DNA from 4 places in the Streptomyces sp. NPDC001604 genome. Region 4 is predicted to be linked to each of the others. Evidence: riboswitches for the same ligand, from Rfam matches in the RefSeq annotation. Region 4 holds a riboswitch; each other region holds the start of a gene.
What was found. A riboswitch is a leader RNA that binds a small molecule or an ion and turns the genes downstream of it on or off. The one in region 4 is predicted to bind thiamine pyrophosphate.

Region 1 (7,006 bases), on a different contig from region 4:
CCCGCCCCGAGGACAGGGGCTGGAGCCCGGCAACCGCCCTCAGGAGCGTCGACTTGCCGCTGCCGCTGGGCCCGAGCACGCACACGATCTCGTGTTCGGCGACATCGAGGCCGACGGCGTCGAGCACGGCCCGCCCGCCGAACCGTACGGTCGCGTCCTCAAGGCTCAGCAGCATCTAGAACTCCCCGCTCCGGTCGGTGCGCAGCCGCTCGAGGACCAGCAGCGCCACCGCGCACACCACCATCAGAATCGTCGAAAGGGCCATCGCCTGGCCGTAGTTGAGATCGCCCGGCCGGCCCAGCAGCCGCGCCACGGCGACCGGCAGCGTCGGGTTGTCCGGCCGCGCGATGAACACGGTCGCCCCGAACTCCCCCAGGGACACCGCGAACGCGAACCCGGCCGCGATCAGCAGCGCCCGCCGCACCATCGGCAGGTCGACCTCCCGCCACACCCGCCACGGCGACGCCCCGAGCACGGCCGCCGCCTCCCTGAGGCGCACGTCCACGGCCCGCAGCACCGGCAGCATGGTCCGTACGACGAAGGGGGCGCCCACCAGCGCCTGCGCGAGCGGCACCAGGATCCATGAACTGCGCAGATCCAGCGGCGGCTTGTCCAGCGCGATCAGGAACCCGAAGCCGACGGTCACGGCGGAGACGCCCAGCGGCAGCATCAGCAGCGCGTCGAAGCCACGGACCAGCCGGCCCGCGTCCCGGCGCGCGAGCGCCGCGGCGGCCAGACCACCGATCACCACGGCGATCGCGGTCGCGGCGAGGGCGTACTGGAGCGAGTTGCCGACGGCCTGGATCGGCGGTACGAGGAAGGTCCCGCCGTCGTCGTGGGTCAGCGCCCGGTAGTAGCCGAAGCCGGAGGCGCCGAGGGACCGCTGCACCAGCACGGCCAGCGGCAGCACGAGCAGCACGAGGACCGTGGCGAGGACCCCGGCCAGCAGCGCCCACTGCCCGGCCCCGCGCGGCCGCCGCGCCGTGACGTTCGCGTCCACCAGCCGCAGGGCGCTCTCCCGCCGCCGTACGGTCCAGGCGTGCACGGCGAGGATCGCGCCGACGGCGACGAACTGGACGATCGTGAGCACGGCGGCGGTGGACAGGTCGAAGATCTCCGAGGTCTGCCGGTAGATCTCGACCTCGAGGGTGGAGAAGGCCGGGCCGCCGAGGATCTGCACCACGCCGAAGGAGGTGAAGGTGAACAGGAAGACCATCAGCGCGGCGGCGGCGACGGCGGGCCCGAGCGCCGGCAGGGTCACCTTCCGCCAGGCCCGCAGCGGCGACGCGCCCAGCATCCGCGCCGCCTCCTCCTGCCGTGGGTCGAGTTGCGCCCACAGGCCGCCGACGGTCCGTACGACCACGGCGTAGTTGAAGAAGACATGCGCCAGCAGGATGGCCCACACGGTGGTGTCCAGCCGTACGCCCCACAGCTCGTCGAGCAGTCCCCCGCGCCCGACCAGCGCCAGGAACGCCGTACCGACCACGACCGTCGGCAGCACGAAGGGGACGGTGACGACGGCCCGCAGCACCTGCTTGCCGGGGAAGTCGAGGCGCGCGAAGACATACGCGCCGGGGAGCGCGACCAGCAGCGTGAGTGCCGTGGAGGCGAGCGCCTGCCAGGTGGTGAACCACAGGACGTGCCGGATGTCCGACTGTGTGACGACGTCCGCGATCCGCCCGAACTGCCACTTCCCGTCGACCTTGAGCCCGCGCGCCACGATGGCGGCGACGGGCCAGGCGAAGAAGGCGGCGAAGAACGCGACCGGCACGGCCATCAGGCCGAGCCGCACCGCGCTCCCCGTGCGCCTATGGCGGACGGCTACTTCAGTACGAGTGACGTCCACGACTTGACCCACTGGTCACGGTTGGCGGCGATCCTGCTCGGGGTCATGGTCTCGGGGTCCTTGGCCGGCTGTCCGTACTTCACGAACTCCGGCGGCACCTTGGCGCCCTCGATCACCGGGTAGACGAACATGTTGAGCGGCATGTCCTCCTGGAACTCCTTGCCGACCAGGAAGTCGATGAACGCCTTCCCGCCCTTGGTGTTCCCGGCGTTGCTGAGCAGCCCGGCGTACTCGATCTGCCGGAAGCAGGTGCCGTACGACGTTCCGATGGGCGCGGTCTTCGGCTTGGGGTTGCCGTAGATGACCTCGGCGGGCGGTGAGGAGGCGTAGGAGACGACGAGCGGTCGGTCCGCCTTGGCCTTCTTGCCGCCCGCGGACCCCGAGAACTCCTCGTTGTAGGCCTGCTCCCAGCCGTCGACGACCTTCACGCCGTTCGCCTTGAGCTTCTTCCAGTAGCCCTGCCAGCCGTCGTCGCCGTACTTGGCGGCGGTGCCGAGCAGGAACCCCAGGCCGGGCGAGGAGGTGGAGGCGTTCTCGGTGACGAGGAGGTTCTTGTACGCGGGCTTGACGAGATCGTCGAACGACTGGGGCGGTGCCAGCTTGTGCTTGCTGAAGTACGCCTTGTCGTAGTTGACGCAGATGTCACCGGAGTCGATCGGGGTGACCCGGTGCTTGGCCTGGTCGACCCGGTACTGCGCCTGGATCCGGTCCGCGCCCTTCGCCTCGTACGACTGGAACAGCCCGTTGTCGAGCGCCCGCGAGAGCAGGGTGTTGTCGACGCCGAAGAAGACGTCGCCCTGCGGGTTGTCCTTGGTGAGGATGGCCTTGTTGACGGCCTGCCCGGCGTCGCCGCTCTTGAGGACCCTGACCTTGTATCCGGACTGCTTCTCGAAGTCCGCGAGGACGCTCTTCGAGACGGCCCACGAGTCGTGGCTGACGAGGGTGACGGTCTTGGAGCCGCCGGAGCCCGCGCTGCCGGACGACGACGAACCGCACGCGGACAACGTGACGAGACCGAGGCCGACCGCGGCGGCCACGAACGTCTTGGTGTGCACTGAATTCCTCCTGGCTGACCAGGAAGAGACGCGGCCCTGCCCGGGACCGCCGGAGAAGTCCGCCGGCTCCCGGGCAGGGCGCAACAGCTCGAGTGAAGACCGAACTTCCTACCCAGAATGACCTGGGCAAGGTTCAGAGGGTCTGCGGCCCGGTTGCCGCACTCTCAGCGCTGTGGCGCTCCCCTGTCGGAATATGAAGATGTACGTACGGGCTCAGGTTACCGCTCGGTGGCCGCGAGCTGGCCGCAGGCCCCGTCGATCTCCTGCCCCCGGGTGTCCCGGATCGTCACCGGCACACCGTGCGCGGCGATGGCTTCGACGAAGGCCTTCTCGTCCTCGGGCCGGGAGGCGGTCCACTTCGAGCCGGGTGTCGGGTTCAGCGGGATGAGGTTGACGTGCACGGGCTTGCCGCGCAGCAGCCGCCCGAGCCGGTCACCGCGCCACGCCTGGTCGTTGATGTCGCGAATGAGCGCGTACTCGATGCTGAGCCGCCGCCCGCTCTTCTCGACGTACTCGAACCCGGCGTCGAGGACCTCGCGCACCTTCCACCGTGTGTTGACGGGGACGAGGGTGTCGCGCAGCTCGTCGTCCGGCGCGTGCAGCGAGATGGCGAGCCGGCACTTGAAGCCCTCGTCGGCGAACCGGTGGATCGCTGGCACAAGGCCGACGGTCGAGACGGTGATGCCGCGCTGCGACAGCCCGAGCCCGTCGGGGGCGGGATCGGTGAGCGCCCGGACGGCCCCGACCACCCGCTTGTAGTTGGCGAGCGGCTCACCCATCCCCATGAAGACGATGTTCGAGAGCCGCGCAGGCCCTCCGGGCACCTCTCCGTCCCTGAGCGCCCGCATCCCGTCCACGATCTGGTGCACGATCTCGGCGGTGGACAGATTCCGGTCGAGCCCGGCCTGCCCGGTCGCACAGAACGGGCAGTTCATCCCGCAGCCGGCCTGCGAGCTGATGCACATGGTCACCCGGTCCGGGTAGCGCATCAGCACCGACTCGACGAGCGTCCCGTCGAACAGCCGCCACAAGGTCTTGCGCGTCGTCCCCTGGTCGGTCGACAGATGCCGTACGACCGTCATCAGCTCGGGAAGCAGCGCCTTCTGCAGCTTGCCGCGCGAACCGGCCGGGATGTCGGTCCACTCCGCCGGGTCGTGCGCATACCGCGCGAAGTAGTGCTGCGACAGCTGCTTGGCACGAAACGGCTTCTCGCCGATCTCGGCCACCGCTTCCTTGCGCTCGGCGGGCGTGAGATCGGCAAGATGCCGCGGCGGCTTCTTGGCTCCGCGGGGGGCGACGAAAGTGAGTTCTCCGGGCTTAGGCATGGCTGTACCAGTGTCGCAGATCCAATTGGGTGACCTGGGGCTGCGGGCCGGGGCACCTGTCGTTGGTGGTCGTGACCATGGTGAACATCAGGCTCCCGCAGGTCAGAGCATGCTGTACCGCAGCCCGGGGCGGCCTGCCTGGACAGGGCAGTGTGATGGCCGGCGCTCAGTCTCCTTCGGGTGAGCCGTCGGGCCTGTCCGTGCGCATGAGAATGCCGGGGCAGTCCGAATCGACTTCGCCCGTGTAGTGGTTTGGCCAGAAGTAGCGACTGGTGCGCGGCAGCGGCACCTCCACCAGTCGGCCGTCGTGCATCATCCACAGGCCGAAGCAGTCATCTTCCTCGTCGTGGATCAGTACCTGTACGGAGTGCGGGGAGGGCCACGGCTGCGACTCCAGGTCATCCAGCAGTCCGACCCAGCTACTCCGTCGCACGAACTCGGCGACCCAGCCATGCCCGGCAGCGGCGAATTGTCCAGACCACTTACGGTTGGGGTCGGGCCGGGTCAGCGGTTCCATGACCTCTTCTGCATTGCCGGCCAGCACGATGACCTCGGCGATTCTGCTCATGGCTGAGTATCACCGCAGGTCCGGGAGGAACCGCAAGCGAGTTCCCCGTTGGAATCCGCCATCCGCCATCCGCAAGCGGCACAGGCCCTCGATCCACGCCGCTGGTGCAGGTCGGGGGCCTTTTGATGCCGGATCACTGCCAGTTCTCCGGGCTCAGGGAGCCCTCCAGGAAGCCGGGGACGGATAAAAGGCCTGCCTAGGCGGTGGTGTGCTCCAGCTTGTCCTTGAGCAGTTGCTCGTTGCGCGGCATCTCCTTGCGGACCTGCGGGCGGACGACCAGCGGGAGCAGGATCTTGCCGATGCCGTGTCCCTCGAAGTCGAGGTCCATGGTGACGTGGGTACGGCGGCCGTCGTCGATGGGCGTGATCTCGCCGTGGAAGTTGCCCCTGACCGGGCCGTCGATCCCGCGCACGGTCCAGGAGCGCTGCGGCTCGAACTGGGTGCACTCCATGGTCATCGGGATGTCGCGGCGGCCCACATGGCGGGTGACGCGGACCCGGGATCCGAGTCCGAAGGGGCGGTCGTCGAGCTGTTCGGTGGCGACCGCACTCAGCTGCCACTCCGGCATGTGGGAGGGGTCGATGATGTACGCCCAGGCGTCCTCGGGACGGCAGTCCACGTCGAACTCCTCATGGATGGTGGACATGGCGCCTCCTCTTCGGGTTCGGGAGATCCCCTTTGAGGGCTTACATCGGAATCGTCCCACTCGGCCGACCGGCGCGCCATCGTCCGAAAAGCCTGGAGCCCCCGCCCTCGTAGGGGCGGGGGCTCCACATGTCACCGCAGGTCAGCCGGACCCCACGAACAGCACCATCAACAGCCACACCACCGGCGCCGTGGGCAGCAGCGAGTCCAGCCGGTCCATGATGCCGCCGTGCCCCGGCAGCAGCGTGCCCATGTCCTTGATGCCCAGGTCCCGCTTGATCATCGACTCGCCGAGGTCTCCCAGAGTGGCGCTGGCCGCGACCGCGAGGCCGAGGATCAGGCCCTGCCACCAGGCGCCGTCGTCGATCAGGAACTGCATGCACAGCGCGCCCGCCACCATCGCGAACGTGACCGCACCGAGCAGGCCCTCGCGGGTCTTGCCGGGGCTGATGCGCGGGGCCAGCTTGTGGCTCCCGAAGCGCCAGCCGACGGCGTACGCGCCGGTGTCGCTCACCACGGTGAGGAGCAGGAAGGTCAGCACCCGCCACGGCCCGTCCCCGGCCGCCAGCATCAATGCCACGAACGTCGCGAGGAAGGGCACGTAGAAGGCCGCGAAGACGCCCGCCGTGACGTCCTTGAGGTAGCCCTCCGGTGGGTCCGTCATGCGCCATACGAGGACGGCGAGCGCCGTGAGTGCCATGGCGACCCAGGCGCCCTCGGCGCCCCGCACATATCCCGCGACGACCATCGCCGCCCCGCCGAGTGCCAGCGGAACCAGGGGCGCCTTGATGCCCTTGCGCTCCTGGAGGCGGCTGGTCAGCTCCCACAGGCCGACCACGACGGCGACCGCGACGACACCGACGAAGACGGCCTTGACGATGAACAACGAAGCGATGATCACCACACCGAGCGCGACACCGACCCCTATGGCCGCGCCCAGGTCGCGGCCCGCGCTCTTCTTCTGCGGGCGGGGCGCCGGCTGCGGGGCGTCGGGCATGGGCTCCGGATTCTGCTGCGCCGCCGGGTAGGGCGGCGGGTGAGGGGGTTCGTCGCGGAACAAGGGACCGCTCAGCCGAGCGGCCCCCCGGTCGTCATCCTGGTCACCGCCGTATGCGGGTACCTCGGGCACGATGGGCATGGGGCGAGTCTGCTGCGCCTTGGGCGCATCGTACGCGGGACCCGCCGGGGCAGCCCCCTGGACAGGTCCCTGGTCGGACGGCCCCCAGTACCCCGCCTGCGACCCGGTGTGGGGCGGCGTTCCCCAGGAAGAGTCGTTCATCAGACCTCGAGCAGCTCCGCTTCCTTGTGCTTCAGGAGCTCGTCCACCTGAGCCACGTACTTGTGGGTGGAGTCGTCGAGTTCCTTCTCCGCACGGCGGCCCTCGTCCTCGCCGACCTCGCCGTCCTTGATCAGCTTGTCGATGGCGTCCTTGGCCTTGCGGCGCACGGAGCGGATGGACACGCGTGCGTCCTCGGCCTTGCCCTTGGCGACCTTGATGTAGTCGCGACGGCGCTCCTCGGTCAGCTCCGGGAACACCACCCGGATGATGTTGCCGTCGTTGCTCGGG
Region 2 (7,006 bases), 250 kb from region 4:
TGTTCTGGTGCCGTGCCAGCCACTCGTAGGCCCGCTCGGCGGCCTCGTGCTCGCCCGCCGTGTCCAGGGCCATCGCGGCCTCGGTGTGATCCCAGGGGTCCAGGTGGTGTCCCCTAAACCACGGGATCGCGCCGTCCTCCCGCTGTACGGCGAGGATGCCGCGGACGGTCGCGGCAGCCTGCTCGGCGGTGAGGACCCCGGGCAGGACGAGGTGTTCTGTCCGGGGAGTGGTCACCGGGCGTCCACCGAGGGCAGGTGGGGCTTGGTCGCGTAGGCCACGAAGCTCTTGCCGATCAGGGGGTTGAGGGCCTGTTCGGCGACTCTGGTGGCCAGGGGCTTCTTCATGATGTCCCAGACCAGGAGCTTGTGGTACGCCTTCACCGGCAGCGCCTTGTCGTTGTCGACGCCGAACGCGCACTTCAGCCACCAGTACGGGGAGTGGAGTGCGTGCGCGTGGTGGGTGCCGTAGGGCTTGAGGCCCGCCTCGCGGATCTTGGCCAGCAGCTCGTCCGCCTTGTAGATGCGGATGTGGCCGCCCTCGACCTCGTGGTAGGCGTCGGACAGCGCCCAGCAGACCTTCTCGGGGCCGTAGCGCGGGACAGTGATGGCGATACGGCCGCCGGGCTTGAGCACCCGGACCATCTCGGCGAGCACGCCCTTGTCGTCCGGGATGTGCTCCATGACCTCGGAGATGATGACGACGTCGAAGGACTCGTCGGGGAAGGGCAGCGCCAGGGCGTCGCCCTCCATCGCCGTGGCGGTGGCGCCGGCCGGGGCCTCGCCCGCCTCCTTCATCGCGGCGAACCACTTCGCGACCTCGCGGATCTCCTCGCCGTTCTGGTCGAGCGCCACGACCTGGGCGCCGCGCCGGTAGCACTCGAACGCGTGCCGGCCGGCCCCGCAGCCGAGGTCCAGGACGCGGTCGCCCGGGGCGAGCGGGAACCGGGAGAAGTCGACGGTCAGCACGTGGCCCTGCTTTCGGGGTGGGGGGCGGCTAGTTCTTCTACGGCTTCTACGACGGCTTTCGGCTGTGGGGCCGCGCTGGGCGCCGGGGCCGGGGAGCCGGTGATGGCCTCGCGGTATCTGGCGACCGTTCCCTCGGCGGCGCGGGCCCAGGTGAAGTGCCGCAGGACGCGCTCGCGTCCGGCGCGGCCGAGCCGTAGCCGCAGCTCCGGATCGCCGAGCAGGCGGCTGAGGCCCGCGGCCAGGGCGCCGGGGTCACCCGGCGGCACCGCGAGACACGTCTCGCCGTCGCGGCCCGCGACCTCCGGGATCGCGCCGCCGGTCGTCGCGACGAGCGGCGTCCCCGTGGCCATCGCCTCGGCCGCCGGGAGGGAGAAGCCCTCGTACAGGGACGGTACGCAGGCGACCTCGGCCGAGCGGACGAGGTCGACCAGTTCGGCGTCCGAGATGCCCTTGACGAACTCGACGGCGCCTTCGAGGCCGTAGCGCTCCATGGCCTGGGCGACGGGTCCCTCGGTGGGGCGCTTGCCGACGACGACGAGGTGGGCGTCCGGGTGCTCGGTGCGGACCTTCGCGAGTGCCTCGACGAGGAAGACCAGGCCCTTGAGCGGGACGTCGGCGCTGGACGTGGTCACGATCCGGCCGGGCACCACGGGGACGGACGGGTCCGGCGAGAAGAGGTCGGTGTCGGCGCCGATGTGCACGACGTGGATACGGTCGTCCCGTACGCCGAGGTGGTCGATGATCTCGGCGCGCGAGGTGCCGGAGACAGTGAGGACCGAGGGCAGGCGGCGGGCGACGCGCTTCTGCATGCGGGTGAAGGCGTACCAGCGGCGTTTGCCCCAGCGCTGCTGCCAGTTCTCGGCGGCGTCCAGCTCCAGCTGCCGGTCGACGGTGATGGGGTGGTGGATGGTGGTCACCAGGGGGGCGCCGACATCGCCCAGCAGTCCGTATCCGAGCGTCTGGTTGTCGTGCACGACGTCGAAACGGCCGCGGCGGGCGCGGAGGTGGCGGCGGGCGCGCAGGGAGAAGGTCAGCGGCTCCGGGAAGCCGCCGGTCCACATGGTCGCGACCTCCAGCGCGTCGATCCAGTCGCGGTACTCGTCGCGCTTCGGGGTGCGGAAGGGGTCCGGGGAGCGGTAGAGGTCGAGGCTCGGCAGCTCGGTCAGGCTCAGGCGGCCGGCGTAGTCCTCGCCCTCGTCGAGCACGGGGTAGGGCTGGGAGCCGATGACCTCGACGTGGTGGCCGAGGCGGGCCAGCTCGCGGGAGAGGTGGCGGACGTAGACGCCCTGGCCGCCGCAGAACGGGTTCCCTTTATAGGTGAGGAGCGCGATGTGGAGCGGTCGCTCGCCGTCGGCGGCGAGGTCCTCCTGGGGACCCGCCTGACTGGCCTCAGCGGTCACTCTGGGCCCCCTTCTGCCTGCACTGTCCCGCGAGATTACGCCGGGACGCTAATCTAGAACAAGTTTCAGACTTGATCGTCCAGGAGGCTCTGAATCTACCGGCAGGTAGGGGCGCGGTGAGCAGTGGATCAGGTGATTCGCGCCACGGCGGTGGCCCTGCCAAACTCGGTGCGATCACCAGCCCTCACCGACTGTCACGGAACGGGATCCATGCCTGCGCAAGCGAAGGTGGCCAAGGTGGAAGCACGTACCTCGCAGCCGGCCTCCCCGCCCCTCACGGAGCGGCAGGAGGCGCGTCGTCGGCGCATCCTGCACGCGAGCGCGCAGCTGGCCAGCCGGGGTGGTTTCGACGCGGTGCAGATGCGTGAGGTGGCCGAGTCCTCGCAGGTGGCGCTGGGCACTCTCTACCGCTACTTCCCGTCCAAGATCCATCTGCTGGTCGCCACGATGCAGGACCAGCTGGAGCACATGCACGGCACGCTGCGGAAGAAGCCGCCGCAGGGCGAGACGGCGGCCGAGCGGGTCGCGGAGACGCTGATGCGGGCGTTCCGTGCGCTGCAGCGCGAGCCGCATCTGGCCGACGCGATGGTGCGTGCGCTGACCTTCGCCGACCGCAGCGTGTCGCCCGAGGTGGACCAGGTCTCCCGCCAGACCACCCTGATCATCCTGGACGCGATGGGCCTGGAGAACCCGACTCCCGAGCAGCTCTCCGCGGTCCGGGTCATCGAGCACACCTGGCACTCGGCCCTGATCACCTGGCTCTCGGGCCGCGCCTCCATCGCCCAGGTCAAGATCGACATCGAGACGGTGTGCCGGCTGATCGACCTGACGGATCCGGCGGCGTCCGAAAGGCCGTCGTAGCCGCACCGAACGGCCCGTCTCAGCCGACCGCCGCCAGCCCGCTCCAGCTCCGCCCTATCGCCGCGCCGTCCGCCCACTGTGTCAGCAGCCGTCGGGCGTCCTCCTCGGGGGCCGCGAGGGACACGGTCTGGGCGCCCGCCGGCAGGCTGCGGTCCTGCTGGTGGGTGCCCTCGCTGCAGCAGGCGCAGAGCACGCGGACGCTGCTGGCCGGTTCGGCGCCGTAGTCGTGCTCGCCGAACAGGTCGAGCAGGGCCCGCAGGTCGTCCGCCTCGCCGGCCGCCACGGTCACTTCCAGGGTGGGCAGTTCGGAGGCCTCGAAGAGGAGCAGTTCGTCGAAGACGGGGAAGGTGACGCCGTCGAGGATCCGCTCTCCCTTCGGCTCGCCGTCGTGCACGACGATCTCGCCGTACCGCCGCCCTCCGGTCACGGGTACGTTGACCACGCGCCCGCGCGTCGGGCACAGCCGTTCGATCCACACGACCTCGCGCCGGCCGCCGGTGTCGAGCCGCACGCAGGCGTTGCCGAAGCTGCCGACGATCTCGCCCTCGCCGTCGGGCAGGTCGATGCCGAAGCCGGCCCAGGCGTCGCGGGCCGTCGCCCAGTCGCGCTGGCTGGTCGCGGCGATGCCCAGGTTCCAGTACGCGGGGTCGCCCTCGCCGCGCGGCGCCCGGGCGGCGGCCTCGCGTCCGAGCTCGTACGCCTTCGCCCAGTTCCGCAGGAACTTGTGGGCGAGCGCGGCGTCGTACCACCAGTCGGCGCTCGGTTTCTCGTCCGGGAAATGGGCGAGCACCTGCTCGTAGAGGCCGGCGGCCCGCAGCCACTCCTCGGCCCCCCAGGCCTCACGGGCCTGCTTGATCAGCTGTCCGGCCTCGGACTTGCGCACGTTTCCCCGCCCTGCTCGCTCCTGTGGTGACCGCAGGAGCGTAGCGGGCACACAAAGGACCTACGAGACGGGTTCCCTTCGCCGGCGTTACCCGGTTCAGGTGGTGGAGGTCGCCTTTCAGTCGTGGACCTCGCGATCCACGGCCTTCCGGCCTCTCAGCCCGGACCGTCGACGTCGGTCCCGGCGGACTGACTGCTTCACGCCAGAATCGGCTACTCCGGTTCGGGCTCCCTCACTCGTCCCGTAGGCCAATTCCCAGAATAGAACATCAGACCGGGAATGAAACCCCTGAAATGGTACTTTTTCGGGCGCTAGTCCTCCGGCGGAAACACCGGCTCACCGCTCCCCAGCAACGTGATCACGATCGCCTCCACCGGGCAGTTCTCCGCCGCCTCCAGGACGCGTTCGTTGGCGTCGGTCTCCGGCTCGACGGGGTGCGACTGCATGGCGGAGTCGAGGCGGAAGGCCCCGGTCGCGCGGTGGACGCACTGGGCGGAGCCGATGCAGAGGGAGCGGTCGACCTCGACGTGCCAGCGGTCGCCCGCCCGCACGCTCGAAGCCGCTTTCGCGGGAGGTGTCCCCATCCGCTCAGCCCTCCCAGCCGGCCGGGAGGTGGATCATCTTGTGTTCGAGGTACTCGCCATAGCCCTCGGGGCCGAACTCCCGCCCCAGGCCCGAGTTCTTGTAGCCGCCGAAGGGGCCGAGCATGTCGAGGCTGAAGGTGTTCACCGAGTACGTGCCGGTGCGGACCTGGCGTGCGACCTCGATGCCGTGTGCCACGTCCGCCGTCCACACGCTGCCGCTGAGCCCGTAGTCGGAGTCGTTCGCGATCTTCAGGGCCTCGGACTCGTCGCCGTACGGGAGCAGACAGATCACCGGGCCGAAGATCTCCTCCCGGGCGATCCGCATCGAGTTGTCGACGTCGCCGAAGAGGGTCGGCTCGACGTACCAGCCGCGGTCCAGGCCCGGCGGGCGGCCGCCGCCGGTGAGGATCTTGGCGCCCTCCTCCTGGCCGATGCGGATGTAGTCGAGGTTGCGCTGCTGCTGGCGCCTGGCGACGAGTGGGCCGACCTGGGTCGCCGCATCGAGCGGGTCGCCGACGACCAGGGCGCTCGCCGCCGCCGCGAAGGCCTCCGCGAACTCGTCGTAGCGCGAGCGCGGCAGCAGGATGCGGGTCTGGGCCACGCAGGCCTGGCCGTTGTTCATCCAGGCCGCCGGGACCACGCCCGCGACGGTGGTGGCCACGTCCGCGTCCGGCAGCACGACCGCCGCCGACTTGCCGCCCAACTCCAGTGTCACGCGGGTGAGGTTGCGGGACGCCACCTCCATCACGCGCCTGCCCGCCGCCACCGAACCGGTGAAGGCGACCTTGTCGATCCCGGGGTGGCCGACCAGGTACTCGCTGACCTCGCGGTCGGCGGGCAGGATCGACAGCACGCCCTCGGGCAGGCCGGCCTCGCGGGTGATGTCGGCCAGGATGTAGGCGTCCAGCGGCGACTCGGGCGACGGCTTGAGCACGACCGTGCAGCCGGTGAGCAGCGCGGGCGCGAGCTTGGCGGCAGCGACGAACTGCGGGACGTTCCAGGGAACCACGGCAGCGACGACCCCGACCGGCTCCCGCCGCACCAGGATCTTCCCGAGCACGCCGTCGCGCCGCTCCTCGTAGGTGAAGTCGCGGGCGACGGTGATGGCCGCGTCCCACACCATCATCGCGCCGAGCGCCTGCGCGAGGACGCTCCAGGAGTAAGGGGACCCGTTCTCGGAGGAGATCACGCGGGCGATCTCCTCGTGCCGTACGGCGATCGCGTCCTTGATGCGGGTGACGACCTCGATCCGTTCGTCGAGGGTCATCCGCGGCCAGGGCCCCTCGTCGAAGGCACGGCGCGCGACGGCGACGGCCCGGTCGACGTCCTCCCGGGAGGCGTGCGGCACCCGCCCGATGACCTCCTCGGTGTGCGGCGAGATCACCTCGATGACGTCCTTGCCGAGGGGGTCGGTCAACTCCCCGCCGATGAACAGCTGTCCGTGTTCCACGAGCTCGGTCATGGCCGACTGCCTCCCCGGAGCGCCTGTCTCTGACGGTTCATCAGATACGGCACTGATACCAGTTCCCCTCGGAGGAGTCCACGGGCCGCACACGAGTTGACCGCGCAGACAGGTGACTTGGGCTCCCATCGAAACGCGTTCTAGTTATAGTGACCGGAGCGTGGCCGGTTCGCGGTGATTGGGGAGCCCATGACGCAGGTGTACGACCACGGCGGAGGCATCCGGTCGATCCAGGTCCCCATCCCGGACAATCCGCTCGGCCATACGCTGGTCTACGTCGTCGACACCGACCGCGGGCCGGTACTGGTCGACACGGGCTGGGACGACCCCGCCTCCTGGGACACGCTCGTCGAGGGGCTGACCGCCTGCGGTACGGCGGTGGGCGAGGTGCACGGCGTGGTCATCACCCACCACCACCCCGACCACCACGGCCTCTCCGGCAGGGTGCGTGAGGCGTCCGGCGCCTGGATCGCCATGCATGCCGCGGACACGGCGATCGTGCGGCGCACCCGCGACACCCGGCCGGGCCGCTGGTTCGCGTACATGACCGCCAAGCTGGTCGCCGCCGGCGCCCCCGAGGAGCACGTGGCGCCGTTGCGCGACGCAGCACCCCGCACCACCCTGCCGGGCTTCTCCCCCGCCCTGCCCGACCGGGAGATCGTCCCCGGCGAGCTGCTCGACCTCCCGGGCCGCCGGCTGCGCGCGATCTGGACGCCGGGGCACACCCCCGGCCACGTCTGCCTGCACCTGGAGGAGCAGCACCCGGACCGGCTCCCGGGCCACGGGCGGCTGTTCTCCGGCGATCACCTGCTCCCCGAGATCACCCCGCACATCGGTCTGTACGAGGACC
Region 3 (7,006 bases), on a different contig from region 4:
CGAACCGCCCATCACCACGCTCTCCCTGAAGCCGCGCCGCATCGGCACGGCCGTGGTGCAGCTCCTCATCGACGCGATCGAGGGGGTCGAATCGGACCAACCGGTCGAGCAGGTGATACCGACGGAGCTGATCGTGCGTACCTCGTCCCAGCGACGCCCGCCGCGTACGACCGTCAGCGCGCCGCGGTCGCCCGAAGAGGAGTAGAACCAAGGCCGTCAGCAGACGGTCGAAGCCCTGCCCAATCGGGGCGAAAGCCGCGGTGAACTGGACTCTTCCTCCGATTCACCACCCCTGGGTCATCACATGGCGCGATCGGCATTCCTATGATGGGCCCACGACACCGCGGGCCGCTGCGACCAGGCAGTCCGAAGCGGTGCAGATGCGGCGCGATGGTGGAGGGGTCTGATGACTCAGGGGGCCGGTCAGGGACCCGAGACGGAGCGGACGGCGACGTTGCGCGACTTCCGGGTACCGGCGTATGTCCACGAGACCGGTCCGTACGGCCACAGCACATACCCCGGCGACGTCGCCAGACCCGTCGAGGAGCCGGCCGACCACCCGGAGGGGTACACCCCGACACAGCGCGACCTGCCGGTCATCAACCGCGGTGACACTCTTCAGGTGCCCGTCGACCCCGCGTCCCTCCCCATCCCCCAGCAGACCGACGGCGCCGGCCCGCTGTACGTCGTGGGTGATGTGCACGGCTATCTCGACGAATTGGTGGCCGCCCTCCAGGAGCAGGGCCTCGTCGACTCCGCGGGCAACTGGTGCGCGGGCACCTCCCGGCTGTGGTTCCTCGGCGACTTCACCGACCGTGGCCCGGACGGCATCGGCGTCATCGACCTCGTGATGCGGCTGTCCGCGGAGGCGGCCGCGGCCGGCGGCTACTGCAAGGCGCTCATGGGCAACCACGAGCTGCTGCTGCTGGGCGCCAAGCGGTTCGGCGACACCCCCGTCAACTCCGGTGCGGGCACCGCCACCTTCCAGGCGGCCTGGCTGCTCAACGGCGGCCAGAAGACCGACATGGACCGCCTCCAGGACCACCATCTGCAGTGGATGGCCCGCCTCGACGCCGTCGAGGAGGTCGACGGCTATCTGCTCGTCCACTCGGACACCACCGCCTACCTCGACTACGGCGACTCGATCGAGGCGGTCAACGACACCGTCCGCGAAACACTCACGCGTAACGACGCCGACGAGTGCTGGGATCTGTTCCGCAAGTTCACCAAGCGGTTCTCCTTCCGCGACGAGGGCGGCGCAGACGCCGTACGCTCCCTGCTGGATACGTACGGCGGCACGCGGATTGTTCACGGTCACAGCCCCATTCCGTATCTGCTGGGCGAGGTCGGCTCCGAGGAGGGCGAGGACAGCGCGGGGCCCGTGGTCGAAGGACCGCACGTCTACGCCGAGGGACTCGCCATCGCGATGGACGGCGGAGTGACCATGGCCGGAAAGCTGCTGGTCCAGCAACTGCCACTGGATATCTGAACGTTCACAGGGCAGGCGTTCCCCCATGGCGGAACCGCGATAAACGGCGCAGGCCAGGGCCCAATTTCTTCAAACCCCCTGTCACCGTGTGCCGTCGCCGCTCTACCATCGGCTTATCCGTAGCAGGCTCCCCTCCGTTTCTGCCCGACGGCTCGTTGGCATGCGAGCCCCAAGCCCTACGGAGCATCGGGGGATGCACATGAACAGCGTTCCGCAGCACCTGCTGAGCGAGGACCGCCAGGAGTACGAGCGGGTCCTCGATGAGGCGCTGCGCTCCGCCCCAAACCGCCCGGAGCTTGCCGCTGTCGGCGAGCGGCTCAACCCCGAACAGCTGCGCACGATGGCGCTCAACGCCACCGCACTCATCACGGTGGCAGCGGCAGCCGAGTACCAGCATTACGTGAAGGTTCGCGAGGAACTGCGCCAGCCGGCGCCGTCCACCCCGCCGTCCACCCGTGAATCCGGCTCAGCGGAGCCGGGCGCGGGGGCGGTGGGGCTCGCCACCACCCTCGGCGAGGCCGCCGAGCCGGCCGGCGCGGGCGCCGTAGCCGTCGCCGCCGTCCTCACCCCCGTCCTCGCCGGAACAGCTGCGGTGATCTTCCTGCTCGTCGGGTACATCATCAAGTCGCTGGAGCCCAAACAGGTGTTCGGCAAGACCATGATCACCGCGGGTTGGGTGTTCGGTGCCATGACCGCGGCCGCGATCCTCGTCGCCGCTGTCGGGCTGCTGCTCACCGCCCTGCGCAACCAGCCCTCGCTCGAGTCCGGACCGTACGGCGAGCTGAGCGAGGAAGTGGCCCTGGCCAGGGAAGCCTGGCGCCAGGCACTCCTGGAGCGCGGCATCATGCCGTTCCTCAGGGAGGCACTCGCCGACCCCGGCACCGCCGCGGCGCTGCACACCGCCACTCCGCCGACGTCGACCAGCCGCATGCCCCACCTCGGCTACGACCGGCCGGGCTTCAGCAGCCCGGACGACGGCTCGACCCCCGGCCCGCGCCCGAGCTTCACCAGCCCGGACTACACCAGCCCGGACTTCGGGGGCCCGGAACACCAGCCGGAGTAACCGTCGGCTTGCGCCCCCCGCATCAGAAAGGCCCGTCAGGGCCCGCAGGGGGAGCGCAAGCCGAACACCGATTCCACCGACGGCTCCGCCCTACGGCACCTCACTCCGAAGAGCGGGACCGTCCTCCATGTCGGAGGAGCGGAGCCACTCACACCGGCTTACGTCAGTCCGCGATCGGCAGGTACACCCTGTTGCCCGCGGCCGCGAACTCCTTCGACTTCTCGGCCATGCCCTGCTCGATCTCCGCTCGGCTCCCGCCGTGTTCGCGGCGGATGTCCTGGGAGATCTTCATCGAGCAGAACTTCGGCCCGCACATCGAGCAGAAGTGGGCGGTCTTGGCCGGCTCCGCCGGGAGGGTCTCGTCGTGGAACTCCCGTGCCGTGTCGGGGTCCAGGGCGAGGTTGAACTGGTCCTCCCACCGGAACTCGAAGCGGGCGTCGGACAGCGCGTCGTCCCATTCCTGCGCCCCGGGGTGCCCCTTGGCGAGGTCGGCCGCATGGGCGGCGATCTTGTAGGTGATGACACCGGTCTTGACGTCGTCACGGTTGGGCAGGCCCAGGTGTTCCTTGGGCGTGACGTAGCAGAGCATGGCCGTGCCCCACCAGGCGATCATCGCGGCACCTATGCCGGAGGTGATGTGGTCGTATGCCGGCGCGACGTCCGTGATCAGCGGACCGAGCGTATAGAACGGAGCTTCATCGCAGATCTCCTGCTGAAGGTCGATGTTCTCCTTGATCTTGTGCATCGGGACGTGTCCCGGGCCCTCGATCATGGTCTGTACGTTGAAACGCTTGGCGATCCGGTTGAGTTCCCCGAGCGTGCGCAACTCCGCGAACTGCGCCTCGTCGTTGGCGTCCGCGATCGACCCCGGCCTGAGGCCGTCGCCCAGTGAGTACGTGACGTCGTACGCGGCGAGGATCTCGCAGAGTTCCTCGAAGTTCTCGTACAGGAACGACTCCTTGTGGTGCGCGAGGCACCACGCGGCCATGATGGAGCCGCCGCGCGAGACGATGCCGGTCTTCCGGTTCGCGGTGAGCGGGACGTACGGCAGACGGACGCCCGCATGGACCGTCATGTAGTCCACGCCCTGCTCGGCCTGCTCGATGACGGTGTCCTTGTAGATCTCCCAGGTCAGCTCCTCGGCCCGGCCGTCCACCTTCTCCAGGGCCTGATAGAGCGGCACCGTACCGATGGGGACGGGGGAGTTGCGCAGCACCCACTCACGCGTGGTGTGGATGTTGCGGCCGGTGGACAGGTCCATGACCGTGTCGGCGCCCCAGCGGGTCGCCCAGGTCATCTTCTCGACCTCCTCCTCGATGGAGGACGTCACCGCGGAGTTGCCGATGTTGGCGTTGACCTTCACCAGGAACCGCTTGCCGATGATCATCGGCTCGATCTCCGGATGATTGACGTTGGCCGGCAGTACCGCGCGGCCCGCCTCGATCTCCTGGCGGACCACCTCGGGCGAGACGTTCTCCCGGATGGCCACGTACTCCATCTCCGGCGTGATCTCCCCACGGCGCGCGTACGCGAGCTGCGTGACCGCCTTGCCGTCGCGACTGCGGCGCGGCTGGCGCGGCCGGCCCGGGAAGACCGCGTCGAGGTTGCGCAGACCGCCTCGTGGAGAGGTGTGCTTGATCCCGTCGTCCTCGGGACGGGCGGGACGGCCCGCGTACTCCTCGGTGTCACCGCGCGCGATGATCCAGTTCTCGCGCAGCGGGGCGAGCCCCCTGCGCACATCGGTGTCGACGAGCGGATCGGTGTACGGGCCGGACGTGTCGTACAGCGTGACCGACTGCCCGTTGGTGAGATGCACCTGGCGGACCGGCACTCGCAGATCGGGGCGTGAGCCCTCGACATACGCCTTGTGCCAGCCGATGGACTTCCCGGCCTCCTGGGACTGTTCGCCCTGAATGGGCTGTTCGTCCTGGCTGGAGGCAGGCGTGCGTGCGTCCTTGTTGGTCATGAGACCTACTCCCTACGCCGGCATTACCCGGTAACAGGTTCGGCGGTCGACGCAGCGGTTTCCGTCTGTCGACGTTTCGTGGGGAACATCACTCGACTTCGGTGATGTTCCACGTGAAACATCGCTGGGACGGAGGTCAGCGCCCTCTCAGCCCGGTGCTCCGAGCTCCCGCGTGTGCAAAGGTGCCTCCACGCTAGCGTCAATTCGGGCGCGCTGAACAGAGGGCCCCTGTCGTTCTTGCGATGATCTGGCGGTGACCACGACACATCAGCCCCCGTTCCCGCCTCCGGAGCCGCCCCCCGGGCACGGCTCCGGAGGCGGCAGCAGCCATGGCTCCGGGGCCGGGCACCACCACGGGCCGGGAGCCGGCGCGGGGCACGGTCACCAGGCCGGTGGCGGGCACGGGCGGGGGCACGGCCATGGTTCCGCCGGCGGGCACGGTCACTCGCACAGTCACGGTCCTGCGGCCCCCGTCTCCATGCACCTGCGCAAGGTCATCGCCGCCATCCTCATCCCTTTCGCCGCGGCCGTGGGGGTCGGGCTCGTGGTCCTGTGGCCCGGCGGCGCCCCGCCGCACCAGCGCACCGGTGTGGGTTTCGACCGGCAGACCCAGCAGGCAACGGTCGCCAAGGTCGTGAGCGTGAGCTGCAAGTCGGTGAACGCCTCGGGCGAGACTCCGACGGGGGACACCTCCACCGCCGAGGGCTCATCCGCCCAGCAGCAGGCGAAAGGCACCTGCAAGAAGGCGACGATCCGCGTCGACACCGGCAAGGACAAGGGCCGTACGTTCACCGAGATCGTGCAGCCCGACCAGTCACGGCAACTGCATGAGGGCGAGAAGGTCGTCGCCGCATACGAGCCCTCCGCGCCGAAGGACCTGCAGTACTCGGTCGCCGATGTGAACCGCCGCTTCCCCATGGCGCTGCTGGCCGGCATCTTCGCGCTCGCCGTCGTGGTCGTGGGACGGATGCGCGGACTGATGGCCCTGATCGCGCTGGCCGTCAGCTTCATGGTGCTGACCTTCTTCATCCTGCCCGCGATCCTGCAGGGCTCGGATCCGCTGCTCGTGGCGGTGATCGGATCGAGCGCCATCATGCTGATCGCGCTCTACATGTGCCACGGTCTGTCGGCCCGTACCTCCGTGGCGGTGCTGGGCACTCTGCTCTCGCTCGTCCTGATCGGCCTGCTCGGCTCCGAGTTCATCGGCTGGGCCGCCCTGACCGGCAACACGGACGACAACACCGGCCTGATCCACGGCCTGTACCCGTCGATCGACATGAGCGGCCTGCTGCTGGCCGGCGTCATCATCGGTTCGCTCGGTGTCCTCGACGACGTGACGGTCACCCAGACCTCGGCGGTCTGGGAGCTGCACGAGGCGAATCCGTCGATGGGCTGGCGGGGGCTGTACCGGGCGGGCATCCGTATCGGACGCGACCACATCGCATCCGTCGTCAACACCCTCGTCCTCGCGTACGCGGGCGCCGCGCTGCCCCTGCTGCTGCTCTTCTCCATCGCGCAGAGCAGTGTGGGGACGGTCGCCAACAGTGAACTGGTGGCGGAGGAGATCGTACGCACCCTGGTGGGCTCGATCGGCCTGGTCGCCTCGGTGCCGGTGACGACGCTGCTCGCGGCACTGGTGGTCGCGGCCGACCGTCCCGGACCGGAGCAGGCGGCGGGCACGGCGGGCGCAGCACCTGTTGCGGTGCGCTCGGGGCGGGGCAGACGGCGCAAGCGGTGAGGCGAGGGCCACTCAGGCACGCCTGAACAGACGGTCGGGGCGGTACCTGACTCCAGCCGCCGGGCACATGGAGACGTCGAGACATGGAGAAGCGTTACTGCGTCCTCCGCATCCCACGCAGAAGCGTTCCGGTCGGCCCCCGCGGTCCCGTTTCAGCCCGCGCTCTGCTCCTCCGCCAGGATGCGGTCCAGGGCCTCGTCGAGGTGGGCGTCGAAGTCGGCGAGGGAGCCCTCCTGGCCGAGTGGCACCAGTTTGTCGGTGCGGTCGAGGAACGCGATGAGCGACGCCGTGGACGCACGGAACAGTGCCTGGTCGCGGCCGACCTGAAGCCTGATCAGGACCTCTGCCAGGGAGTCCGGTTCGGCGGGTGAGACGCGCACATCTCCTTCCCCGCACGGCCGGCACACCCCGTCGATGAGCAGCTCACGGCCGAAGGCCCAGGTCACCGGCGCATCACCGGGAAGGTGGAAGGTCAGCCTCACGGCATAGGGATCACAGCTCTCGTAGCGCAGCTCCACCGGGATGCGGAAGGAGAGCTCCTCGGACACGAGAAAGCTCATCATGACCTCTGCCTGTACGGACTCGCGCATCGCCTACCCCGTCATGTGAAGCCGCCGGCTGGGAGTGATCCCCTGACACTGGTGGAATCTTGCTGAACGTACACGACAGATCACAAGGAGTGAGTTTTCAGATACTGATAGAGAGGGCGAGTGACCCCATCAGCCTTCCGATCTCGTTCTGCAGTTGCCG
Region 4 (7,006 bases):
AGGCAAGCATCACGCCCGCACACCCCAGCTCCATCGCGAGCGCCGCGTCCGAGGCCGTGCCGGCGCCCGCGTCCAGGATCACCGGCACGCGCGCGTGCTCGGTGATCAGCTGGAAGTTGTGCGGGTTGCGGATGCCGAGCCCGGAGCCGATGGGCGAACCCAGCGGCATGATCGCCGCGCAGCCGACGTCCTCCAGCCTGCGGGCGAGGACGGGGTCGTCGTTGGTGTACGGCAGCACGGTGAAACCGTCGTCGACCAGGGTCTCGGCCGCGTCCAGCAGCTCGATCGGGTCCGGCAGCAGGGTGCGCTCGTCGGCGATCACCTCAAGTTTGATCAGGTCGGTGCCGAGCGCCTCGCGCGCGAGGCGGGCGGTCAGCACGGCCTCCCCGGCGGTGAAGCAGCCCGCCGTGTTCGGCAGCACCCGGATGCCGAGCTTCTCCAGGACGGACAGCACCGAGCCGTGCACCGAGGGGTCCACGCGCCGCATAGCGACCGTCGTGAGCTCCGTGCCGGACGCCACCAGCGCCCGCTCGAGGACATCGAGGCTGGGGGCACCGCCGGTGCCCATGATCAGGCGGGACGTGAAGGACGTACCGCCGATGACAAAGGGGTCGTCGGCCATGGGTCAGCCTCCTTGGACGGCGGTGAGGACCTCGACGCGGTCCCCCTCACGCAGGGACGTCGACGGCCACTGCGCGCGCGGGACGACGGTTTCGTTCAGGGCGGCGGCCACTCCGGAGGGTGCCGGGGTCAGCGCGCGTACGACGGTGTCGAGAGCCGTGCCGGAAGCGAACTCCCTGGGCTCTCCGTTGACGGAGATGTTCATGCGGGCTGCTCCAGGAGCGCGAAACGCTTGGGGGTGAACGGGCGTGCCTCCTCCGGGAGTTCACCGGTGGCCAGGACGTGCGCCATGGCGTCGCCGGTGACCGGGGTGAGCAGGACGCCGTTGCGGTAGTGGCCGGTGGCCAGCAGCAGACCGGGCAGTTGTGTCGGGCCGAGCATGGGCGCGTTGTCCGGAGAACCGGGGCGCAGTCCGGCCCGCGTCTCCGTCAGCGGCAGCTCGGTGATCCCGGGGACCAGCTCGTGTGCGTCGCGCAGCAGCTCGTACACCCCGCCCGCGGTGACCGTCGTGTCCCAGCCCAGCTCCTCGCTGGTCGCGCCGATCACCAGCTCGCCGTTCTCGCGCGGCACCAGGTAGACATGGCTGCCGCGGACGACGGCGCGCACGGTGCGGCTCAGGAACGGCGCATACCGCTTCGGCACGGTCAGCCGCAGCACCTGCCCCTTCACCGGCCGCACGGGCGGCAGGACGTCGTCCGGGACGCCCGGCAGCCGTCCGCTGAGGCTGCCTGCGGCCAGCACCACCTGGCCCGCGCCCAGCTCGGTGCCGTCGGTCGTGGTGACGCCGCAGGCCCGGTCCCGTACGACATGGAAACGCTCGGCCCAGGTGCGGTGGAAGACCACGCCCGCGTGCTCGCACGCGGCCACCAGCGCGCGTGCCAGTCGCCGCGGGTCGATCTGGTGGTCGCCGTCCACCCGGAGGCCGCCGCGCACGCCCGGTGCGAGCATCGGCTCCAGGCGTCGGCACTCGCGCCCCGACAGCCACTCCGACTCCAGGCCCGACTCACGCTGCAGCGCGTGCAGTTCGCGCAAATGGGCGCGGTCGTCGGCGTCCAGGGCGACGGCGAGCGTGCCGCACTGGCGGTAGCCGAGGTCCTGGCCGGTGAGGTCGCTGAGCTCGGCCGCGAAGGCCGGGTACCGGCGGGCGGACTCCAGGTTGAGGCCGAGCAGGGTCTGCTCGCCGTAGTGCAGTTCCGTGACCGCGGCCAGCATCCCGGCGGCCACCTGGGCGGCCCCACCGCCCGGTTCGGGGTCCACGACGGCCGTGGCGAAACCGCGCTGCGCGGCCCGCCAGGCCGTGACCAGGCCGATGATTCCGCCCCCGATGACGAGGACGTCTGACGTACGTGACGACATGGGCGTCCAGCCCCTCCCTTCGCCGGCATGACCCGGATCAGGTTCGTACGGTCGGAGGCCGCCAGCCTCCCTCTCAGCCCGGTGCGTCCGGGCTCCCGCGAGTGCTTGTACGTTGGCCACCCTAGCCCGAGCCGCCGCGCCTCTGTAAGGGAGCCTTCCGTCATGCCCCGTTCCCTGGACGGCCTCGTCCTCGCTCCCGTCGCCGACCAGGCCCCAGGTCAGGTGGGTACCCGGACCCGGGTTCAGGTACCACGAGCAGGGCTGCGAGATCTGGGCCGAGTACGCGGGCGGCGACGTCGTGCGCGGGCATCTGGTGGGTACTCGGTCAGGTGACCGGCTGGACTTCCGGTACGTCCAGCTGAAGCGTGACGGGACGACCTCCTCGGGGCACTGCGTCTCGGCTGTCGTGGAGCTCCCGGACGGGCGGGTGCGGCTGGAGGAGACCTGGGAGTGGGAGTCGCAGTCGGGCAGCGGGACCAGTGTTGTGGAGCAGGTCACTGAACACGACTCCTGACTGACGAATTGTCAGTTGTCTATGGTGATCAGGTGAGCGAGCAGACGCGGGAAGAAAGCACGTCACCGGCGCGGCGCGTGGTCGTCGTCGGCGCGGGCATGGCGGGTGTCCAGACGGCCGTCGCCCTGCGCGAACAGGGCTTCACCGGCACCGTGACGGTGATCGGCGCCGAACCCCATCAGCCCTACGACCGGCCGCCGCTGTCCAAGGCCGTGCTGCTCGGCAAGTCCGAGGGCTCCGCCTTCGACGTCGACTTCGAGGCGCTCGGCATCGAACTGCGGCTGGGGTGCGAGGTGCTCGGCGTGCGCCCCGGCGAGCACGAGCTGGACACCGAGGCCGGACCCGTGCCCTACGACGTCCTGGTCCTCGCGACCGGCGCCGAACCGATGACGCTGCCGGGCACCGAGGGCGTGCCCGGGGTGCATCTGCTGCGCACCCTGGACGACGCCGAGCGGCTGCGGCCCGTGCTGGCCAGGCAGCACGACATCGTGGTCGTCGGCGCGGGCTGGATCGGCGCGGAGTTCGCCACCGCCGCGCGCGAGGCGGGCTGCGCGGTGACCGTCGTCGAGGCCGCCGACCGGCCGCTCGCCGGTGCGCTGCCCGCCGAGGTGGCCGCGCCGATGGCCGCCTGGTACGCCGACGCGGGCGCCGAACTGCGTACGCACGCGCGCGTGGCGCACATCGAGCCCGGCGCGGTCGTCCTCGACGACGGCTACCGGCTGCCCGCGGGCGCCGTCGTGGTCGGCATCGGCGCACGCCCCGCCACGGCCTGGCTGGCCGGCGCCGGCATCGAACTCGGCGCGAACCGCGAAGTCGTGGCCGACGCCCACCTGCGCACCTCGGCACCGGACGTCTACGCCGTCGGCGACTGCGCCTCCTTCCCCTCGGGACGGTACGGCGAGCGCCTGCTGGTCCACCACTGGGACAACGCCCTCCAGGGCCCGCGCACGGTGGCCGCGAACATCATCGGCGAGGCCACCGGCGAGCCCCCGGCGGTCTACGACCCGGTCCCGTACTTCTGGTCCGAGCAGTTCGGCCGCTTCGTCCAGTACGCCGGCCATCACAGCGCAGCCGACACGACCCTGTGGCGCGGCGACCCCTCGGGCCCCGCCTGGTCCGTCTGCTGGCTGCGCGAGAGCCGCCTGGTCGCCCTGCTGGCGGTCGGCAGGCCGAGGGACCTCGCGCAGGGCAGACGGCTGATCGAGGCGGGCACCCCGATGGACCCCGAACTGCTGGCGGACCCGGCGCGGCCCCTGAAGACGGCCACGGCGTAGTACGCAGAAGGGCGGCCACGACAGGGGGTGAAGCCCCAGGTCGGACGTTTCTGGCTTCCGACTGTCAGTGCGGGATGGCAGGCTTGACCCCGTGACCGAGATTGACGCAAAGATCGATGCTCTCGTCCCCGCCTGGCTCACCCTGCCCGACATCGCAGAGATGCTCGATGTCGAGGTGACGCGTGTGCGGCAGCTGGTCAAGGAGGGCCAGCTCATCGCCGTACGCCGAGGTGAGAACCGCGCTCTGCACGTGCCCGCCGCATTCATCGACGCGGCCGAGCAGAGGGTCGTCAAGGGCCTGACCGGCACCCTGACGCTCCTGAGGGACGACGGCTTCACCGACGAAGAGATGATCGAGTGGCTCTTCACCCCCGACGACAGCCTGCCCGGCACCCCCGCGCAGGCGCTGAGCGAGAATCGCGGTACGGAGGTGAAGCGCCGGGCCCAGGCGCTCGCCGTCTGATCCGAACAGGCTGAACCGAACACCGTCCGGCGTACGGGCCGGGGTCCGCGCAGGCAGGGCCGCGGCCGTGGCTGAGTGCGGCCCGCAGAAACCGGTGCGGGCCGCAGCAACCGACGGCCGCGGCCGGCCGCCGCCCGTACGCCGCCGACCAGGAACGACACCCACGGGGGACCCTCGTCATGCCCGACACCGCCACCGCCGCACACGCCGAGCTCGCCGACGCCCGCGTCTACCTCTGCACGGACGCCCGCAGGCGCCAGGGCGACCTGCCGGAGTTCCTGGACGCCGTCCTGGCGGGCGGGGTCGACATCGTGCAGTTGCGCGACAAGGGCATGGAGGCCGCCGAGGAGCTGGAGCACCTGAAGGTCTTCGCCGACGCCTGCGCCCGCCACGGCAGGCTGCTCGCCGTCAACGACCGCGCGGACGTGGCACACGCCGCGGGCGCCGACGTGCTCCACCTCGGCCAGGGCGACCTCCCGGTCCCCGCGGCCCGCGCGATCCTCGGCGGGGACGTCCTCATCGGCCGCTCCACCCATGCCGAGTCCGAGGCCGCCGCTGCCGCCGCCCAGGAGGGCGTCGACTACTTCTGCACCGGACCCTGCTGGCCGACCCCCACCAAGCCCGGCCGCCACGCCCCCGGTCTCGACCTGGTCCGGTACACCGCCTCCCTGGGCACCGAGCGCCCCTGGTTCGCCATCGGCGGCATCGACCTGGGCAACCTCGACCAGGTGCTCGAGGCCGGCGCCCGCCGCGTCGTGGTCGTCCGCGCGATCACGGAGGCCGACGACCCGGGCGCGGCGGCGCAGGAGTTCGCGAAGCGGCTGCGGAGCGCGTGACGCAGGCCCGATCGGAGTCCGGCGTCCAGCAGATTGTCCGATGGGCGTCAGAAGGATTGTCCTATGGGAATCCGGCAGGTTGTCCGACGGAATGTGTGGCAGCTTGTCGGACGGAATGTCTGACGGGTTGTCCGAAAAATGTCCGCCAGGTTGTCCGATAGGTGGACAACAAATAGACAAATCCGGCAAATGTCCCCCATCCGGTTGGGGGAGTCGCCGCCCCCTGACTAACCTGCGGGTATGGCCCTCGGAACCGCATCCACCAGGACTGACCACGCGCGCACGGTGCGTGACATGCTCGCGACCGGCAAGACGACGTTCTCGTTCGAGTTCTGGGCTCCGAAGACGGAGAAGGGCGAACGCAACCTCTGGAACGCGCTCCGCAGGGTCGAGGCCGTGGCCCCCAGCTTCGTCTCCGTGACGTACGGGGCGGGCGGCTCCACCCGCGCGGGCACGGTGAAGGCGACCGAGCAGATCGCCGCCGACACCACGCTCACCCCGGTCGCCCACCTCACCGCGGTCAACCACTCCATCGCCGAGCTGCGCAACATCATCGGCCAGTACGCCGACGCCGGGATCCGCAACATGCTCGCCGTGCGCGGCGACCCGCCCGGCGACCCCATGGGCGACTGGGTGCCGCACCCGTCGGGACTGACCTATGCCGCAGAGCTCGTCCAGCTCATCAAGGAGTCGGGCGACTTCTGCGTCGGCGTCGCTGCCTTCCCGGAGATGCACCCGCGCTCCGAGGACCGGGACACCGACGTCGCCCACTTCGTCGACAAGTGCCGGGCCGGCGCCGACTACGCCATCACACAGATGTTCTTCCAACCGGAGTCCTATCTGCGGCTGCGTGACCGGGTCGACGCGGCCGGCTGCGACACCCCCGTCATCCCCGAGGTCATGCCGGTGACCAGCGTGAAGATGCTGGAGCGGCTGCCGCAACTCAGCAACGCCGTCATCCCCGCCGCCCTGAAAGAGCGGATCCTCACAGCAAAAGACGATCCGACCGCTGTACGCTCCATTGGCATCGAATTCGCCACGGAGTTCTGCGCGCGGCTGCTGGCCGAGGGAGTGCCCGGACTGCACTTCATCACGCTCAACAACTCCACGGCGACGCTGGAAATCTACGAAAACCTGGGCCTGCACCACCCCCCGCAGGCCTAGACCGGCCGCACGGGTATACGACACACTGCGTAGCGGCGACTCGGAGAGGGGCGTACATGGGCTGGACGGTCCTCTACATCGCGTTCGGCATCGTCGCGCTGTGGCTGCTGGGCGAGGTGCTGCTGCAGTACAAGGCGCGGCTGCGCTGGCGACTGCTCGCCTTCGCCGGGTTCCTCGGCGTCGTGCTCGGGGTGCTGATCCCCTCGGTGATCGTCATCGGTCTCGGCGCCGCCGCGTTCGCGGTCGGCCAGACCTACGTCACGCTGTCGTTCCGCCGCGGCTTCGCATCGGGCTGGGCGGTCAGCCGGACCGGCATCCCCGGCGTCGGCAAGCGCGGCCACGGCGAACCGGACCACCAGGACCCGACCCTGGAGGTCTCCGACCTCGAGCCGGGCGACGACGGCCACGACGACCAGGACGTCTACCACCGCGACAGCGTGTCCTACGGCAACGAGGACGACTACGACCGCGACGACGTCTTCACGCCCGCCCGCTCCTCCCAGCCCGCCCCCGCCGAGACCACCGCGGTCTACGAGCCGCAGCCCCTGCCCGAGGACACCGGCTCCTACGGCATATACAGCGACTCCGCGTACGCCGCCGCCGACGCGTCCTACGCGAACGCGGGGCAGTCCCAGGACCAGTACGCGACAGCCGCGCAGGGCGCCGACCAGTCCTACGGGTACGACTACTCCGGCTACAGCCAGCAGCAGTACGGCTACGACACCACCGGCCAGCAGCAGTACGCCGCCTACTCCGACCCGTACATCGGCACCCAGAC

Region 1: another riboswitch for thiamine pyrophosphate. It lies ahead of ACFY1E_RS23105 (thiamine ABC transporter substrate binding subunit); the one in region 4 lies ahead of thiO (glycine oxidase ThiO).
Region 2: another riboswitch for thiamine pyrophosphate. It lies ahead of ACFY1E_RS01220 (tetratricopeptide repeat protein); the one in region 4 lies ahead of thiO (glycine oxidase ThiO).
Region 3: another riboswitch for thiamine pyrophosphate. It lies ahead of thiC (phosphomethylpyrimidine synthase ThiC); the one in region 4 lies ahead of thiO (glycine oxidase ThiO).

The regions. Positions count from the first base shown of each region.
Region 1 is NZ_JBIAUY010000008.1:148,695-155,700, forward strand. Features, by position in the region: gene ACFY1E_RS23095 (ABC transporter ATP-binding protein) at 1-175, opposite strand, end outside; gene ACFY1E_RS23100 (ABC transporter permease) at 176-1,777, opposite strand; gene ACFY1E_RS23105 (thiamine ABC transporter substrate binding subunit) at 1,822-2,901, opposite strand; TPP riboswitch at 2,989-3,096, opposite strand; gene rlmN (23S rRNA (adenine(2503)-C(2))-methyltransferase RlmN) at 3,120-4,226, opposite strand; gene ACFY1E_RS23115 (hypothetical protein) at 4,393-4,794, opposite strand; gene ACFY1E_RS23120 (SRPBCC family protein) at 4,991-5,440, opposite strand; gene ACFY1E_RS23125 (phosphatidate cytidylyltransferase) at 5,582-6,718, opposite strand; gene frr (ribosome recycling factor) at 6,718-7,006, opposite strand, start outside.
Region 2 is NZ_JBIAUY010000001.1:253,087-260,092, forward strand. Features, by position in the region: gene ACFY1E_RS01200 (prenyltransferase/squalene oxidase repeat-containing protein) at 1-235, opposite strand, end outside; gene ACFY1E_RS01205 (class I SAM-dependent methyltransferase) at 232-966, opposite strand; gene ACFY1E_RS01210 (glycosyltransferase family 4 protein) at 960-2,366, opposite strand; gene ACFY1E_RS01215 (TetR family transcriptional regulator) at 2,577-3,227, shown strand; gene ACFY1E_RS01220 (tetratricopeptide repeat protein) at 3,247-4,110, opposite strand; TPP riboswitch at 4,167-4,354, opposite strand; gene ACFY1E_RS01225 (ferredoxin) at 4,422-4,694, opposite strand; gene ACFY1E_RS01230 (aldehyde dehydrogenase) at 4,699-6,156, opposite strand; gene ACFY1E_RS01235 (MBL fold metallo-hydrolase) at 6,346-7,006, shown strand, end outside.
Region 3 is NZ_JBIAUY010000002.1:682,055-689,060, reverse strand. Features, by position in the region: gene ACFY1E_RS08425 (LacI family DNA-binding transcriptional regulator) at 1-205, shown strand, start outside; gene ACFY1E_RS08420 (metallophosphoesterase) at 407-1,489, shown strand; gene ACFY1E_RS08415 (hypothetical protein) at 1,683-2,552, shown strand; gene thiC (phosphomethylpyrimidine synthase ThiC) at 2,716-4,518, opposite strand; TPP riboswitch at 4,511-4,700, opposite strand; gene ACFY1E_RS08405 (YibE/F family protein) at 4,772-6,256, shown strand; gene ACFY1E_RS08400 (SsgA family sporulation/cell division regulator) at 6,409-6,846, opposite strand; gene ACFY1E_RS08395 (IclR family transcriptional regulator) at 6,944-7,006, opposite strand, start outside.
Region 4 is NZ_JBIAUY010000001.1:2,172-9,177, reverse strand. Features, by position in the region: gene ACFY1E_RS00050 (thiazole synthase) at 1-622, opposite strand, end outside; gene thiS (sulfur carrier protein ThiS) at 626-826, opposite strand; gene thiO (glycine oxidase ThiO) at 823-1,977, opposite strand; TPP riboswitch at 1,975-2,086, opposite strand; partial or broken gene ACFY1E_RS00035 (hypothetical protein) at 2,140-2,491, shown strand; gene ACFY1E_RS00030 (NAD(P)/FAD-dependent oxidoreductase) at 2,524-3,765, shown strand; gene ACFY1E_RS00025 (Rv2175c family DNA-binding protein) at 3,857-4,228, shown strand; gene thiE (thiamine phosphate synthase) at 4,408-5,064, shown strand; gene metF (methylenetetrahydrofolate reductase [NAD(P)H]) at 5,305-6,228, shown strand; gene ACFY1E_RS00010 (hypothetical protein) at 6,285-7,006, shown strand, end outside.